Regions from separate parts of the Pseudoalteromonas sp. A41-2 genome, predicted to be linked through region 2. Evidence: predicted binding sites of a transcription regulator. Region 2 holds the regulator's gene; the other holds the start of a gene.
What was found. The regulator ArgR, encoded in region 2, controls arginine synthesis, uptake and breakdown. The targets are predictions, from matches to a motif close to ANTGAATANNTATTCANT.
Positions count from the first base shown of each region.

Region 1: argA (amino-acid N-acetyltransferase) is a predicted target of ArgR. The motif match lies at 1,793-1,810, and genes of this name have one in related genera.

Region 1 covers NZ_CP065231.1:1,639,614-1,646,878, forward strand. Annotated here, with positions in the region: gene sucC (ADP-forming succinate--CoA ligase subunit beta) at 1-816, shown strand, start outside; gene sucD (succinate--CoA ligase subunit alpha) at 816-1,688, shown strand; gene argA (amino-acid N-acetyltransferase) at 1,872-3,212, shown strand; gene IT970_RS07535 (DUF3083 family protein) at 3,256-4,326, opposite strand; gene glnS (glutamine--tRNA ligase) at 4,545-6,212, shown strand; gene IT970_RS07545 (TonB-dependent receptor) at 6,296-7,265, opposite strand, start outside.
Region 2 covers NZ_CP065231.1:2,896,023-2,903,287, reverse strand. Annotated here, with positions in the region: gene IT970_RS13110 (ABC transporter permease) at 1-315, shown strand, start outside; gene IT970_RS13105 (ABC transporter ATP-binding protein) at 312-1,355, shown strand; gene IT970_RS13100 (Dyp-type peroxidase) at 1,420-2,319, shown strand; gene argR (transcriptional regulator ArgR) at 2,322-2,789, opposite strand; gene mdh (malate dehydrogenase) at 3,016-3,951, shown strand; gene ispB (octaprenyl diphosphate synthase) at 4,050-5,021, opposite strand; gene rplU (50S ribosomal protein L21) at 5,432-5,743, shown strand; gene rpmA (50S ribosomal protein L27) at 5,760-6,017, shown strand; gene cgtA (Obg family GTPase CgtA) at 6,175-7,265, shown strand, end outside.

The DNA.
Region 1 (7,265 bases), 1.3 Mb from region 2:
TCTCGTAAAGTTGTTTTCATGGCATCTACTGAAGGTGGTGTTGAAATCGAGACTGTTGCTGAAGAAACGCCAGAGCTAATCCACAAAGCTGAAATCGATCCACTTGTAGGTCCTCAAGCGTATCAAGCTCGTGAATTAGGCTTCAAACTAGGTTTAAACCCAACGCAAATGAAACAGTTTGTTAAGATCTTCATGGGTCTTGCGAACATGTTCAACGATTTCGATTTCGCATTATTAGAAATCAACCCGCTTGTTATCACAGACGAAGGCAACCTTCACTGTCTAGATGGCAAAATCGGTGTAGATGGTAACGCGCTTTACCGTCAACCTAAAATCCGTGAAATGCACGATCCATCTCAAGAAGATGCACGTGAAGCTCACGCTGCAAGCTTCGAGCTTAACTACGTTGCACTAGACGGTAACGTGGGTTGTATGGTTAACGGTGCAGGCCTAGCAATGGGTACGATGGACATCGTAAACCTACACGGTGGCAAGCCAGCTAACTTCCTAGATGTTGGTGGCGGCGCGACGAAAGAGCGTGTATCTGAAGCATTCAAGATCATCCTTTCAGACGACAACGTAAAAGCTGTTTTAGTTAACATCTTCGGTGGTATCGTTCGTTGTGACATGATCGCAGAAGGTATCATTGGTGCAGTTAAAGAAGTAGGCGTAAACGTACCAGTAGTAGTACGTTTAGAAGGTACTAACGCTGAACTAGGTCGTGAAGTACTTGCTAATTCTGACCTTAACATCATCGCTGCTGAATCACTAACAGACGCAGCTGAAAAAGTTGTTGCTGCTGCGGAGGGCAAATAATGTCTGTATTAATCAATAAAGATACAAAAGTTATCTGTCAAGGTTTCACTGGTGGCCAAGGTACTTTCCACTCTGAGCAAGCGCTTGAGTATGGTACACAAATGGTTGGTGGTGTTAGCCCAGGTAAAGGCGGTCAAACGCACCTTGGTCTTCCAGTATTCAACACAGTACGTGACGCTGTAGAAGCAACTGGCGCAACTGCATCAGTAATCTACGTACCAGCACCTTTCTGTAAAGATGCAATCTTAGAAGCTATCGATGCTGGCATCGAGCTTATCGTTTGTATCACTGAAGGTATCCCAACACTAGACATGGTTGACGTTAAAGTTAAGCTTGAGCAAACTGGTGTTCGCATGATCGGTCCTAACTGCCCAGGTGTTATCACTCCGGGTGAAACTAAGATCGGTATCATGCCTGGTCACATCCACAAGCCTGGTAAAGTAGGTATCGTATCACGTTCTGGTACACTTACTTACGAAGCGGTTAAGCAAACTACTGATGCTGGTTTCGGCCAATCAACATGTGTTGGTATCGGTGGCGACCCAATCCCTGGCACTAACTTCATCGACGTTTTAGAAATGTTCGAAAAAGACGAGCAAACTGAAGCAATCGTTATGATCGGTGAAATCGGTGGTACAGCAGAAGAAGAAGCTGCTGAATACATCAAGCACAACGTAACTAAGCCTGTTGTTTCTTACATTGCGGGTGTAACTGCGCCTCCAGGTAAGCGTATGGGTCACGCGGGTGCAATCATCGCAGGCGGTAAAGGTACTGCTGATGAGAAATTTGCTGCATTAGAAGCTGCTGGCGTTAAAACAGTACGTTCACTAGCTGACATCGGTGCTGCACTTAAAGAGAAAACAGGCTGGTAATCGGTCTTTAATCTCTTAAAAAGAGGCTCGCTTATGCGGGCCTTTTTTATTGCTAAATTCACTGTCAATTTTTATTCATAAATAAAGAATAAAAATTCTTTATTTATGAATAAAAATTCCTTACACTAATTCCTCTGTTTCCGTTTTAATAAAAAACGCTTGAATTTAAAAGGTAATTAGCACGTGCGTACTACAGAATTAGTAGACGGATTTCGTCAGTCGACTCCTTATGTAAATGCCCATAGAGGCAAGACTTTCGTTGTAATGCTGGGTGGTGAGGCGATAGACCAGCCAGGCTGTCGAAGTATTATTAATGATGTTGCTCTATTAACAAGCTTAGGTATTAAGATTGTTTTGGTGTTTGGCGCACGGCCACAATTTAATGCCGCTTTGAATGAGGTTGGCATAACTAGTCATTTTCATAACGAGATCCGTGTTACCGATAACACCACTTTTGAAGTGATTAAAAAAGTGGCCGGAGCAATGCAATTTGACATCACCGCACGTTTATCCACGTCATTAAGTAGCACCCCCATGTCGGGCTCATTTTTAAATGTAGTGAGTGGTAATTTTGTTATAGCGCAGCCTTTAGGCGTTGATGAAGGGGTTGATTACCACCACTCGGGGCGTGTTAGGCGAATTGATGTTGAGGGAATACGCCACCAACTCAATAACAATAGTATTGTGCTCCTAGGTCCGATTGCTGCCTCAGTGACGGGTGAGAGCTTTAATTTAACCGCAGAAGAAATTGCGACTCAAGTTGCTTTAAAGCTCAGAGCAGACAAAATGCTAGGGTTTAGCCAAGATGCAGGTATTTTAGATGAAAATGGCGAAGCGATAGCTGAATTAATGCCAAACGAAGCCGAGCGAGTGTTAGAGCACTATCGCACTCATACACCTTCATGTTTGAGCGCCCCTGTCTTTTTGCAAGCTGCTATTGATGCATGTCGGGGCGGGGTGCATCGGTGTCACCTTGTCAGCTACAAAGAAGATGGTGCCTTATTGCAAGAGCTCTTTTCTTTGGATGGTATCGGGACCCAGATTGCGCCGCAAAGTTCTGAACAACTTCGTAGTGCAACGATCAGTGATATAACCGGTATCTTAAACTTAATTAGACCACTTGAAGAGCAGGGCTATTTAGTGCGTCGCTCAAGAGAGCAATTAGAGATAGAAATTGAGCAATTCACAGTGATTGAGCGTGATGGACTTATTATCGCGTGCGCTGCCCTTTACCCATTTGATGAAGAGCAGGTTGGTGAATTTGCAAGTCTTGCTGTTCACCCTCAATATCGTGATGCAGACCGTGGCAGTAATTTATTACGTTTTATAATTAATAAAGCCAAACGTTGTGGTTATCATGGGTTATTTGCGTTAACAACGCGCAGTATTCATTGGTTTATTGAACAAGGTTTTGAATTGGTGACGGTCGATGAACTGCCCGCAAAGAAAAAGTCGCTGTATAACTACCAGCGACGCTCAAAGGTATTACGCTTAGACTTATCTAAATTACCAAAAAATCGTTAAGGTAAAAGGGGTGACACATCGCTGTCACCCACGTAAAACCTGTTTAATATTGATAGTTAATATGCTGATAAAAGCGCACGCGTAAGTCTTGGCGTGTTGGATTAAACGCAAGTTCGTCTGTCACCTCATTAATGGCACTTTGTACTTGGTTCATAAATCGGCCGTAACCGATATCGTGCTTATCTTTTTCTGCTGCTGCAATAACAAAGTGCAGCACATCGACCAACGTATCCGCATTCCAAAATTGTTGTATTTGTACTTGCTCGCTGGTGCAGTCGAAAGTCAGTTTTTGTAACTCGCTATTGCTCTGTGCATTGTCAATATTACTATTACGCACAATCGGGCGTGTGCCATTTGCGATAAAGGCAGCTAAGTTAAGTTGACGCTTATCACAGGCACGTTTAAACGCATCAAAAATATAGTGATAAAACTGACTGTAGTTTTCTTCATTTAGCATATGCTGAAATTGTGTCTTAATTGCGCGTGTGACAGGAATTGAAAAGCCTGCATAGGTCATTTCGCTGTAATCGCTTGGCAAATGGCATTGGCGCGATTGATAACGCGGATATAAACTTCGCAACTTATAGCCATAGCTTTCTTTGTGGCCTTTGGCTTTGGCAAATAAGTCATAGGTTAAGTGTTGATGATCTCTAATCTTAAGCGGGGGTTGGTTGCTTAAAAGCTTGTCTTGTAATGTATTGATTACCCGTTGCACTTTATGGTGGAACTGTGCCGCATTTGCACGAATATCGTCACCGGTTGCTAAGAATAATAAGCGAATTTTTTTGCATTTTTCTTCGCCATTAGCAAATACATTGTGTGCTTCGTGGTATTGTGGATTATAGAAAAATAATATTTGTTTTGTTGTTTCTAAACTGTACGCCTCGTCATGGTAGCGTACGACAGGTAGTTTATCATTCGCAATGAGATGTACGTTATGAAGTTCATACTCATCGCACAGCGCAAATAATTCCCTTGCAAGACGCTTGTAACCGCAGCTAATGTTCGTAAACTGGGCAAAAAACTCATCATTGGGTTTAAATTCAACTAACACATACTGGTTTGCACGTGCAGAGCTAGGAATATAGACTCGGTGTTGATTGAGTGAAGCCATCTCTTTTCCTTATTAAATAGTGAAACTATCGGCACTATATCGTCAGTCAATGATCATTTTATTGCGTTAGAACAACTTTTTTACCGATTTGACCGTAGGGTTTTAACAATCGCATTATTATCTTCGATAAACACACATCAACTACTGTATGTTAGCGCTTCTTTTTGTAATAATGCAGTAGTTTTGTCACCATGCAATATTCAGAGGATTATGCTCCTATGGCGGAAATTGAGAATCGCCCAAGTAACTTTATAAGAACGCGTATCGACGAAGATCTCGCAAGCGGTAAACACGCGACTACGCATACACGTTTTCCACCAGAACCAAATGGTTTTTTACACATTGGTCATGCAAAGTCTATATGCTTAAATTTTGGTATTGCCCAGGATTACAATGGCCTTTGCAACTTACGTTTTGATGATACAAACCCAGAAAAAGAAGATATCAACTACGTAAACTCTATTAAAGAAGATGTGCAGTGGCTCGGTTTTCAATGGGATGGTGAAATTAAATATTCATCAAACTACTTTGATGCACTTTATGGCTATGCCGTTGAACTTATCGAAAAAGGGCTTGCGTATGTGTGTTTCTTGTCAGCAGACCAAGCACGTGAGTACCGTGGTACGCTAAAAGAGCCAGGAAAAAATAGCCCTTATCGTGATACACCTGTTGAAGAGAACTTAGCCTTATTCGAAAAAATGCGTAACGGTGAGTTTAAAGAAGGCGAGTGTGTACTGCGTGCTAAAATTGATATGGCAAGCTCGTTTATTGTATTACGCGATCCTATTTTGTACCGTGTACGTTTTGCTCACCATCACCAAACAGGTGATAAGTGGTGCATTTACCCAATGTATGACTTTACACATTGTATTTCGGATGCGCTTGAAGGTATTACACATTCTTTATGTACGCTTGAATTCCAAGATAACCGACGTCTCTATGACTGGGTGCTTGATAACATCAGCCTAGAATGCCATCCACAGCAAATCGAGTTTTCACGTTTAAATCTTGAATACACCATTATGTCTAAGCGTAAATTAAATGACTTAGTGGTTAATGGCCATGTTGAAGGCTGGGATGACCCACGTATGCCAACGATTGCTGGTTTACGTCGTCGTGGTTATACACCAGCTTCAGTACGTGAGTTCTGTTCACGCATTGGTATTACTAAGCAAGAAAACATGGTTGAAATGGGCATGTTGGAAGCGTGTATTCGTGAAGATTTAAATGAACATGCACCACGTGCTATGGCTGTACTTGACCCTGTTAAAGTGGTTCTAGAGAACTATGATGCAGATAAAGTAGAAACGTTATCAGTCGCTAATCACCCGAACATAGAAGAAATGGGACGCCGTGATGTGCCATTTACTCGCGAGCTTTATATTGAACGCGAAGATTTCCGTGAAGAAGCAAACAATAAGTTTAAGCGTTTAGTGCTGGGTAAAGAAGTGCGTTTACGCGGAGCTTATGTGATAAAAGCTGAACGCATTGAAAAAGACGCTAATGGTGAAATCACCACGATCTTCTGTTCTTACGATGATGAAACGCTGGGTAAAAACCCAAGTGATGGTCGCAAGGTGAAAGGGGTAATCCATTGGGTATCTGCTAGCGAGTCTATTACTGCAGAAATACGTTTATACGATCGTCTATTCAACGTACCTAACCCAGCAGCTGCTGAAGACTTTAATGCAACGCTTAATCCAGAGTCGCTTGTGGTGTTATCAAATGCGAAGTTAGAACCTTCACTTGCAAATGCACAAGCAGAGCAGGGCTTCCAGTTTGAACGTACAGGGTATTTCTGTCGCGATAATAAAGCACAGACACTTGTGTTCAACCAAACGGTGGGTCTTCGTGATTCATGGGCTAAAATCGAACAAAAAGGTTAAACAGCGCGTTTAACTTTTTTAAAAGATAATAAAAAACCCTTTCACTTATTAAAGTGAAAGGGTTTTTTTATATTCGTTACTTTTTAGAAGTAACCGCGGATACCTAGGCTGAAGTTTCTGCCCGGTAGTGGCGCTTTTTCTTTAATAAACGAGCTGTGAACAAAGCCAAGTTCGTCTGTTATGTTATCAACGTTGATATAAAGTTGTGTATCTACTGGGCCTAAGTCAAGTTGATAATTCGCTGACGCATCAAACAAAGTATACCCTTCAGTTTTTGCCTCGTAGGCTGTGATGTCTGACTGCTCAAAGTAATGTGTACCTGTTAGGCTAAACTGCCAATCAGAGACGGTATACTGTAACTCTGAACCCAATTTATTCGCTGGGATTCGTGGTAAGTAGTTATTGTCATCTTTTAATTTAGCTGTCGTCGAGTCACCAAATACTTTCACTAAGGTGCTAGGTGAAACTTGATAGTGCACATCAAATTCTAACCCATACAATTTGGCATCTTTACTGGTAAATTGGTAAACCGCCATGGCATCATCGTGTACTTCTTCTGCCATTTCTAAGCCATGTTCTTCATCAAAGAAATAGCCCGTATTTTGTTGGTAATAGAAGTTTTCAATGTCGTTATAGAAAAAGTTGATTGTATAACCAAAGTCACCAATGAAACGACGGAAACTTAAATCAAAGTTTGTTGCAGTCTCTTGTTTGATGTCTTCAGGTTCAAAGTGAATTTCACCTTCTTCAATATGATAACCTAAGCCTAATTCATAAGTACCTGTTGCAATGTGAACACCATTCGAGAGTAGTTCTGCACTTAATGGTGCACGTTCAGAGTGAGACACGCTAAGCGCAACGCTTTGGCCTTCTTGATATTGCCAAATAGCACCCGCAGATAAGCTTAAGTTAGTGAAATCGGCACTGTAGTTAATTGTTTCAGCTTCTTCCTCTTCATCATGCGCTTCTTCTGCATGATCATGATGATGTTCAGCCATTGTGACAGCAGAATCGATTTGGTAATCTTCGATGCGCGCACCTAGTTCAACAGTG
Region 2 (7,265 bases):
ATCAGCCCCTCACTCGATATGGCGAGTCAATCAATGGGCAAAGGGCCTTTTACAACCCTGTATAAAGTTCATTTACCCTTGCTAAAACGCGGTATATTAACCGCAGGATTATTAGTATTTATTGAATGTATGAAAGAGCTACCCGCCGCATTGCTCTTGCGTCCATTTAACTTTGAAACTTTGGCCACGCATGTTTTTCAGTATGTCAGTGATGAACAATTAGAGTTAGCGTCTATTTCGGCCTTGTTTATTGTTTTAGTAGGACTAATTCCTTTGTATTTCGTTAATCGTTCGATGGAGCACAATCACTCATGAGTCATTTGATAATTAAAGACTTAGCCTACCAATATAATGGCACTAAGGTATTGAGTGAGCTTACTCTAAATGTGAAGCAAGACGAAATAGTCTGTTTATTAGGCGCCAGTGGGTGTGGTAAAACCACCACGTTAAAAGCAATTGCAGGTATTTTACAGCCATCGCAAGGATACATGAGTATCGACTCACAAGTGGTCAATGACAATCATCATTTTATTGCGCCAGAAAAACGAAATATCGGCATGATGTTTCAAGATTACGCTTTGTTTCCGCATCTAACAGTAAGCGATAACATTGCCTTTGGTTTGAGCAATATGAGTAAAGCACAAAAACGTGAGCGCGTGAGTGAAATGCTCAGGTTGGTTAAACTAGATGGCTGTGCAAAACGATACCCACATCAACTCTCCGGTGGGCAGCAACAACGTGTCGCAATAGCGAGAGCTTTGGCATATAAACCCAGTTTATTACTACTTGATGAGCCATTTTCGAACATTGATACCCAAGTGCGTTTTGAATTAATTGCTGATATTCGTCGGATTATAAAAGACCAACAAGTTTCCGCTGTTTTTGTGACGCACTCAAAAGAAGAAGCGTTTGCCTTTGCTGATACGCTTGCGGTGATGCACGGTGGAAAAATAGCGCAACAAGGCACTCCCGAGCAGTTATTTAGCCAACCTAACTCAAAGGAGGTTGCAGAGTTTCTTGGTACGGGCATATACTTAACGGCAAAAGTCTTAACGCCAACTGAATATGAAACGACGTATGGTGTCATACATTCGCTAACCGAAAGCAAGCATCAAGGTCAACACGGTGTGGTGTATGTACGACCTCATCATATTAAGTTATGTGAGGCAGAGCACGGCGATGTAAGTAGTCAAGCCATACTAAACAGACGTTTTATCGGTACGCGTTATGTGTATAAGGTACGTATTGCTGGGCAGGAGCTAGAAGTTGCTGCCGAAAATGATCGTGTACTAGCGGTCGAGCAACCAGTAAAAATAAAAATAATGCCACATACGGTCAATTTTTTCGAAGATTAAACAGAACGTTATAATCCTGAATTCCTTGTCTGTATGTTTGATAACGAGTAGCTAAGGATTCATTATGGCGCAAGCGCAATCTGGGATTTGTGCTGAAGCAAACTTACACGGTTTGCACCTGTTTTTTAATGTTTATGATGGTCACGATGAGTCATTACGCAAAAAACTTAAACGCGTAAGCGTCATTCAAGACGAGTTTGCAGACCAATTCTCTGAAGCCATGTTGTCATGTGTGGTTGCGCTTGGTGCGCAGTACTGGCCACATATACTGCCAGAGTTTATTCCAAGCCAATTACAAAGCTTTCCAAATGTGACGCACAGTGAGCACGTCATGAGTGCGCAGCCATTCGATTTGTTTGTGCAAATTCGCTCTGATCGTGAAGATGTAAATCACCTTTTTGCTCTACAAATCATTAAATTATTTACACCTGATGTTGAGTTGGTGGAACAAGTTCGTAACTTTCGCTTTTTAGATGGCCGCGATTTTAATGGCTTTATTTATGCGGGAGACACTCCGCATGGGCGACAAAAGCGAAGCACCGCACTGATTGATAAGCCGGGTCATTTTGAAGATCAGGGAAGTTATATTCATGTGCAGCGTTTTGTGCATGACCTAAGCGTGTGGCAACATTTGTCGTTATCTGAGCAAGAGCAAATCATGGGGCGTACACGTCTTGATAACACGTTAATAATGCCAGCTGTTGAAACGAGTCATGCAGTACGAAGTGAATTAAAAGATGAAAAGGGTCAGCCTCTCATACTCAATCAAAGCATGCCGTTTGGTGACGTTCATAAACAGGGCATTTTAATGGTGTCGTGTGCAGCGCAAGGTGATGCGTTTGAACAGGTACTCAAAAGCCGATTAGGGCAGGGCGAATGTTATGACCATTGGCTCGATTTTACACAAGCCGACATGGGGTCTGCATTTTTCGCCCCGTCAGTAAACTTTTTGAAGCAGCTTTAACGTTAAACTGTATCGAATAATGTTCTAACGCGGTCTAGCGTGACATCGATTTCAGAAATTTTTGCAGGGGCGATAAAAATAGTGTCGTCGCCTGCAATTGTACCCAGTACACCGTCTGCCTTACCTAATGAATCAAGTAATCGGGCAATCAGCTGTGCAGCCCCTGGGCTGGTACGAATAATAATCATCATTTCGTTGTGCATGATGTCGATAACAAGCTGACGAAGAGGGCTCTTTGCGGTTGGCACACCCATTTCGGCAGGTAAACAATACACCATTTCTTGTTTTGCATTGCGTGTGCGTACAGCGCCAAATTTACTCAACATGCGTGATACTTTACTTTGGCTAATATTATCAAAGCCTTGGTCTTTTAATGCTTCGACAATCTCACCTTGTGAGCCAAAGTTTTCTTCTTTTAATAACGATTTAAACGCTTTGATCAGTGCTTCTTGTTTGTCTTGTGGTTGCATGTTGTCGTTTCTTTTATTCATCAAATATGAAGTAATTCTACACAATTCTGCATAGTTATGCAGTATTTGTTTGCATTTGTCGTCCAAATACCGTCACGTTACAGCTAAGTTTACAACTATGGTCGAAATTATACGCGAAATAAGCAGGATAAATTTGTTTTTAGTCGCTAATTTCATTATCTTTAGGGCCACAAATATTTCCTACCTCAAATTACGGAGAATTCCAATGAAAGTTGCTGTTTTAGGCGCAGCTGGCGGTATCGGCCAAGCATTGTCTTTATTATTAAAAACAAGTTTACCTGCAGGTTCTGAATTATCGTTATACGATGTTGCCCCTGTTGTTCCTGGTGTAGCGGTTGATCTTTCTCACATCCCAACTGACGTTAAAGTTGAAGGCTTTGGTGCAGACAGCTTGGACGCTGCATTAGTAGGTTGTGATATCGTTCTTATTCCAGCGGGTATGCCACGTAAGCCGGGCATGGACCGTGCGGACCTTTTCAACGTAAACGCAGGTATCATCAAAACATTAGCTGAAGGCATCGTTAAAAACTGCCCTAAAGCGTTAGTAGGTATCATCACTAACCCAGTAAATGGCACAGTGCCAATCGTTGCTGAAGTATTCAAAAAAGCGGGTACTTACGATGCTAACCGTGTATTCGGTATTACGACTCTTGACGTGATCCGTTCTGAAGCGTTTGTAGCTGAACTTAAAGGCTTAAGCGCAACTGACGTTAAAGTCCCTGTTATTGGTGGTCACTCTGGTACAACCATTCTGCCACTTCTTTCACAAGTTGAAGGCGTTACTTTCACTGATGAAGAAGTTGCAGCACTTACTCCACGTATCCAAAATGCAGGTACTGAAGTTGTTAATGCTAAAGCTGGTGGCGGTTCAGCAACACTTTCAATGGGTGCCGCAGCGGCTCGTTTTTGTATGTCTTTAGTGAAAGGCTTACAAGGTGAAGACGTGGTAGATTACGCATACGTTGCTGTTGAAAATGGTGATGCTGCTTACTTCGCACACCCAGTACGTTTAGGTAAGAACGGTGTTGAAGAAATTCTTTCTTACGGTGAGTTAAGTGCATTCGAAGAGCAAGCTAAGAACGACATGCTAGCGACACTTAACAAAGACATCCAAGAAGGTGTTGATTTTATCAACGGTTAATCCCGATTGATGCTAAACGCTTCACATGCATGTTGAAGCGCTTAAAACAAAAAAGCCTGCAATTGCAGGCTTTTTTAATGGCTCGAATAAAGTATCGCTTAGTGATCGCGGGCGACCGCAATCCGCGCTAAGCTTTCTAACGCTTGTTTGTATGGCGTGTCGGGTAAAAAAGCAATGCATGCAATGGCTTTATCAGCTTCTTGCTCTGCTTTTTGCATTGTAAACTCAAGGGCTTTGGTATCAGCGAGCGTCGCTAGAATGCTGTCTAAGTGATCCATACCATTGCCTAGTTCAATGGCTTCACGAACTAGTTTTACTTGCGCTGGTGTGCCTTTTTGTATCGCGTAAATAAGCGGTAAAGTAGGTTTACCTTCAGCTAAGTCATCACCAATGTTTTTGCCAAGTTGCTGTGCATCAGCATTGTAATCAAGTACATCATCTACTAGTTGAAAAGCAGTCCCTAAATGCATGCCGTATAGGTTTAATGCGTCGAGGACTTTTTCGTCTTGCTCGGTAATGATAGCGGCAAGACCCGTTGCGGCTTCGAAAAGCTTGGCGGTTTTGCTGTAAATAACCTGCATATAGCTTTGTTCGGTGGTGTTAGGGTCATTACAGTTCATAAGCTGCAACACTTCACCTTCAGCAATGACATTGGTCGCATCAGCTAAAATTTGCATGATCGGCATTTTGCCAAGCCCAACCATAAGCTGGAATGAGCGAGTGTAAATAAAATCACCCACGAGCACACTGGCTGCATTGCCAAACTCTGCGTTTGCGGTAGGTGTACCTCGACGCAAATTAGACTCATCAACCACGTCATCATGCAGCAAAGTTGCTGTGTGAATAAACTCAATGATGGTTGCTAGGGTAATGTGATCTTTACCCTCATAGCCTAAAGCTTTAGCTGCTAAAATAGCCAACATGGGGCGAACACGCTTGCCACCACTGTTAACTATGTATAAACCAAGTTGATTAACCAACGCGACATCTGAGCGCATTTGGGCATGTATAAGTTGATTGACGTCATCCATTTCATTTTCGATTAACGCCTGGATAGCTTTTATATCCATTGATCTCCGAGCCAATTTTTATGGGTATACGAGGCTGATTGTACATCAAAAATTGCGCTTGCTCGATATTTTGTGATGATTCAATAAAAAAACACGTTAAAGTTTCTGTTTTCGGCTCAATTATAGCGACTTAATTTTATCTGCTTGTTTAATAAGTGAACATTCTAGACTGATTTATTAGCTATATTTGCCTCGGTCATTTAATTGTCACAAGATCGCAAAAACCGCTTGGCAAGCGGTGTTTTTAGGATAAAATAAGGGAAAATATTGAATTGCCCTTAATGCAGCTATTTTTTATTCATTTTATCTAAAAAGAGGCTTGCTAGTTTTTGCGCATTAGCGTAAACTTCGCGCCCTATTGAAGAATATTTTAGTTGCGTCGATTTGAGGGCGCACAGACGGAGTTAATTATGTACGCGGTTTTCCAAAGTGGTGGTAAACAGCACCGTGTGACTGAAGGTCAAACAATTCGTCTTGAGAAATTAGACGTTGAAACTGGTGCAGCAGTTGAATTTGATTCAGTACTTTTAGTTGCTGATGGTGAGAAAATCGAGATCGGTGTACCGTTCGTAAACGGTGGTAAAGTGACAGCTGAGGTTGTTTCACACGGTCGCGGTGAGAAAGTGAAGATTGTTAAATTTAGACGTCGTAAGCATTCTCGTAAGCAAATGGGCCATCGTCAATGGTTCACTGAAGTTAAAATCACTGGCATTAGCGCTTAATTAGAGGTACTTAGAAATGGCACATAAAAAAGCAGCTGGTAGTACTCGTAACGGTCGCGATTCAGAAAGCAAACGCCTAGGTGTTAAGCGTTTTGGTGGCGAATCAGTTCTAGCGGGTAGCATCATTGTTCGTCAACGTGGTACTAAGTTCCACGCTGGTGCAAACGTAGGTATCGGTAAAGACCACACTATCTTCGCAAAAGCAGATGGTAAAGTTCAATTCGAACAGAAAGGTCCTTTAAACCGTAAATACGTAAATATCGTAGCTGAGTAATCATCTCGATATTTGAAAAACCCCGCCTTTGCGGGGTTTTTTGTTTTAAGGCACTCGATTATATAGCTAAGCATCTTCGGCACTGTACGAAGATGCTTAGCTATATAATTAGGTGTATAATACAGTTATTAACAAGCCAATCTTAAAGTGAGTAATCATGAAGTTTGTAGATGAAGTGGAAATTCGTTGTGACGCGGGTGATGGCGGCAGCGGTGTCGTATCTTTCCGACGTGAAAAATATGTGCCGGATGGCGGTCCTGATGGCGGCGATGGCGGCGATGGTGGCAGTGTCTATCTACAGGCCGATGAAAACTTAAATACCTTAATTGATTATCAGTTTGAGCGTTTTCATAAAGCAGAGCGTGGCACCAATGGTCACGGTCGCAATATGACCGGTAAGAAGGGCAATGATTTAGTCCTTAAAGTGCCTGTTGGAACCCGGATTACAGATGTTGACACTGAAGAGTCATTAGGTGATTTAACGATGCATGGCCAGAAACTGGTTGTTGCAAAAGGGGGCTTCCATGGCTTGGGGAATGCACGCTTTAAATCAAGTACGAACCGTGCTCCGCGCCAAAAAACATTAGGTACGCCTGGCGAAGTAAGAAATTTACGTTTAGAACTGATGTTACTTGCTGATGTAGGCTTACTGGGGTTACCTAATGCGGGCAAATCAACATTTATTCGCAGCGTATCTGCGGCTAAACCTAAAGTTGCTGATTATCCATTTACAACGCTTATTCCTAATTTAGGGGTTGTGCGTCCTGATGCTAATAAGTCATTTGTCATAGCCGATATTCCAGGATTAATCGAAGGTGCCTCTGATGGAGCGGGTCTTGGTATTCGCTTCTTAAAACACTTAGAGCGTTGTCGTGTGCTGTTACATATCATCGATATTATGCCTGTCGATGGCACTAACCCAGTGGACAATGCGTTTGCGATTGTTAATGAGCTTCATCAGTACAGCCCTAAACTTGCTGATAAGCCGCGTTGGTTAGTGTTTAATAAAATAGATTTGCTGCCAGAAGACGAAGCTGAAGCACTTTGCCAACAAATAGCTGAAGAGCTGGGTGAAGAAACTAATGTTTACCGAATTTCTGCCGCAAACAAGCAAAATACCCAAGCACTTTGTCACGATATCATGGCGTTGCTTGATAGTATGCCGAAAGAAAAATTCGCTGAAGAAGAGAAAGAAGAAGTTGAATTTAAATGGGATACATACCATCAAAAAGCAACGTCGAAAGATGA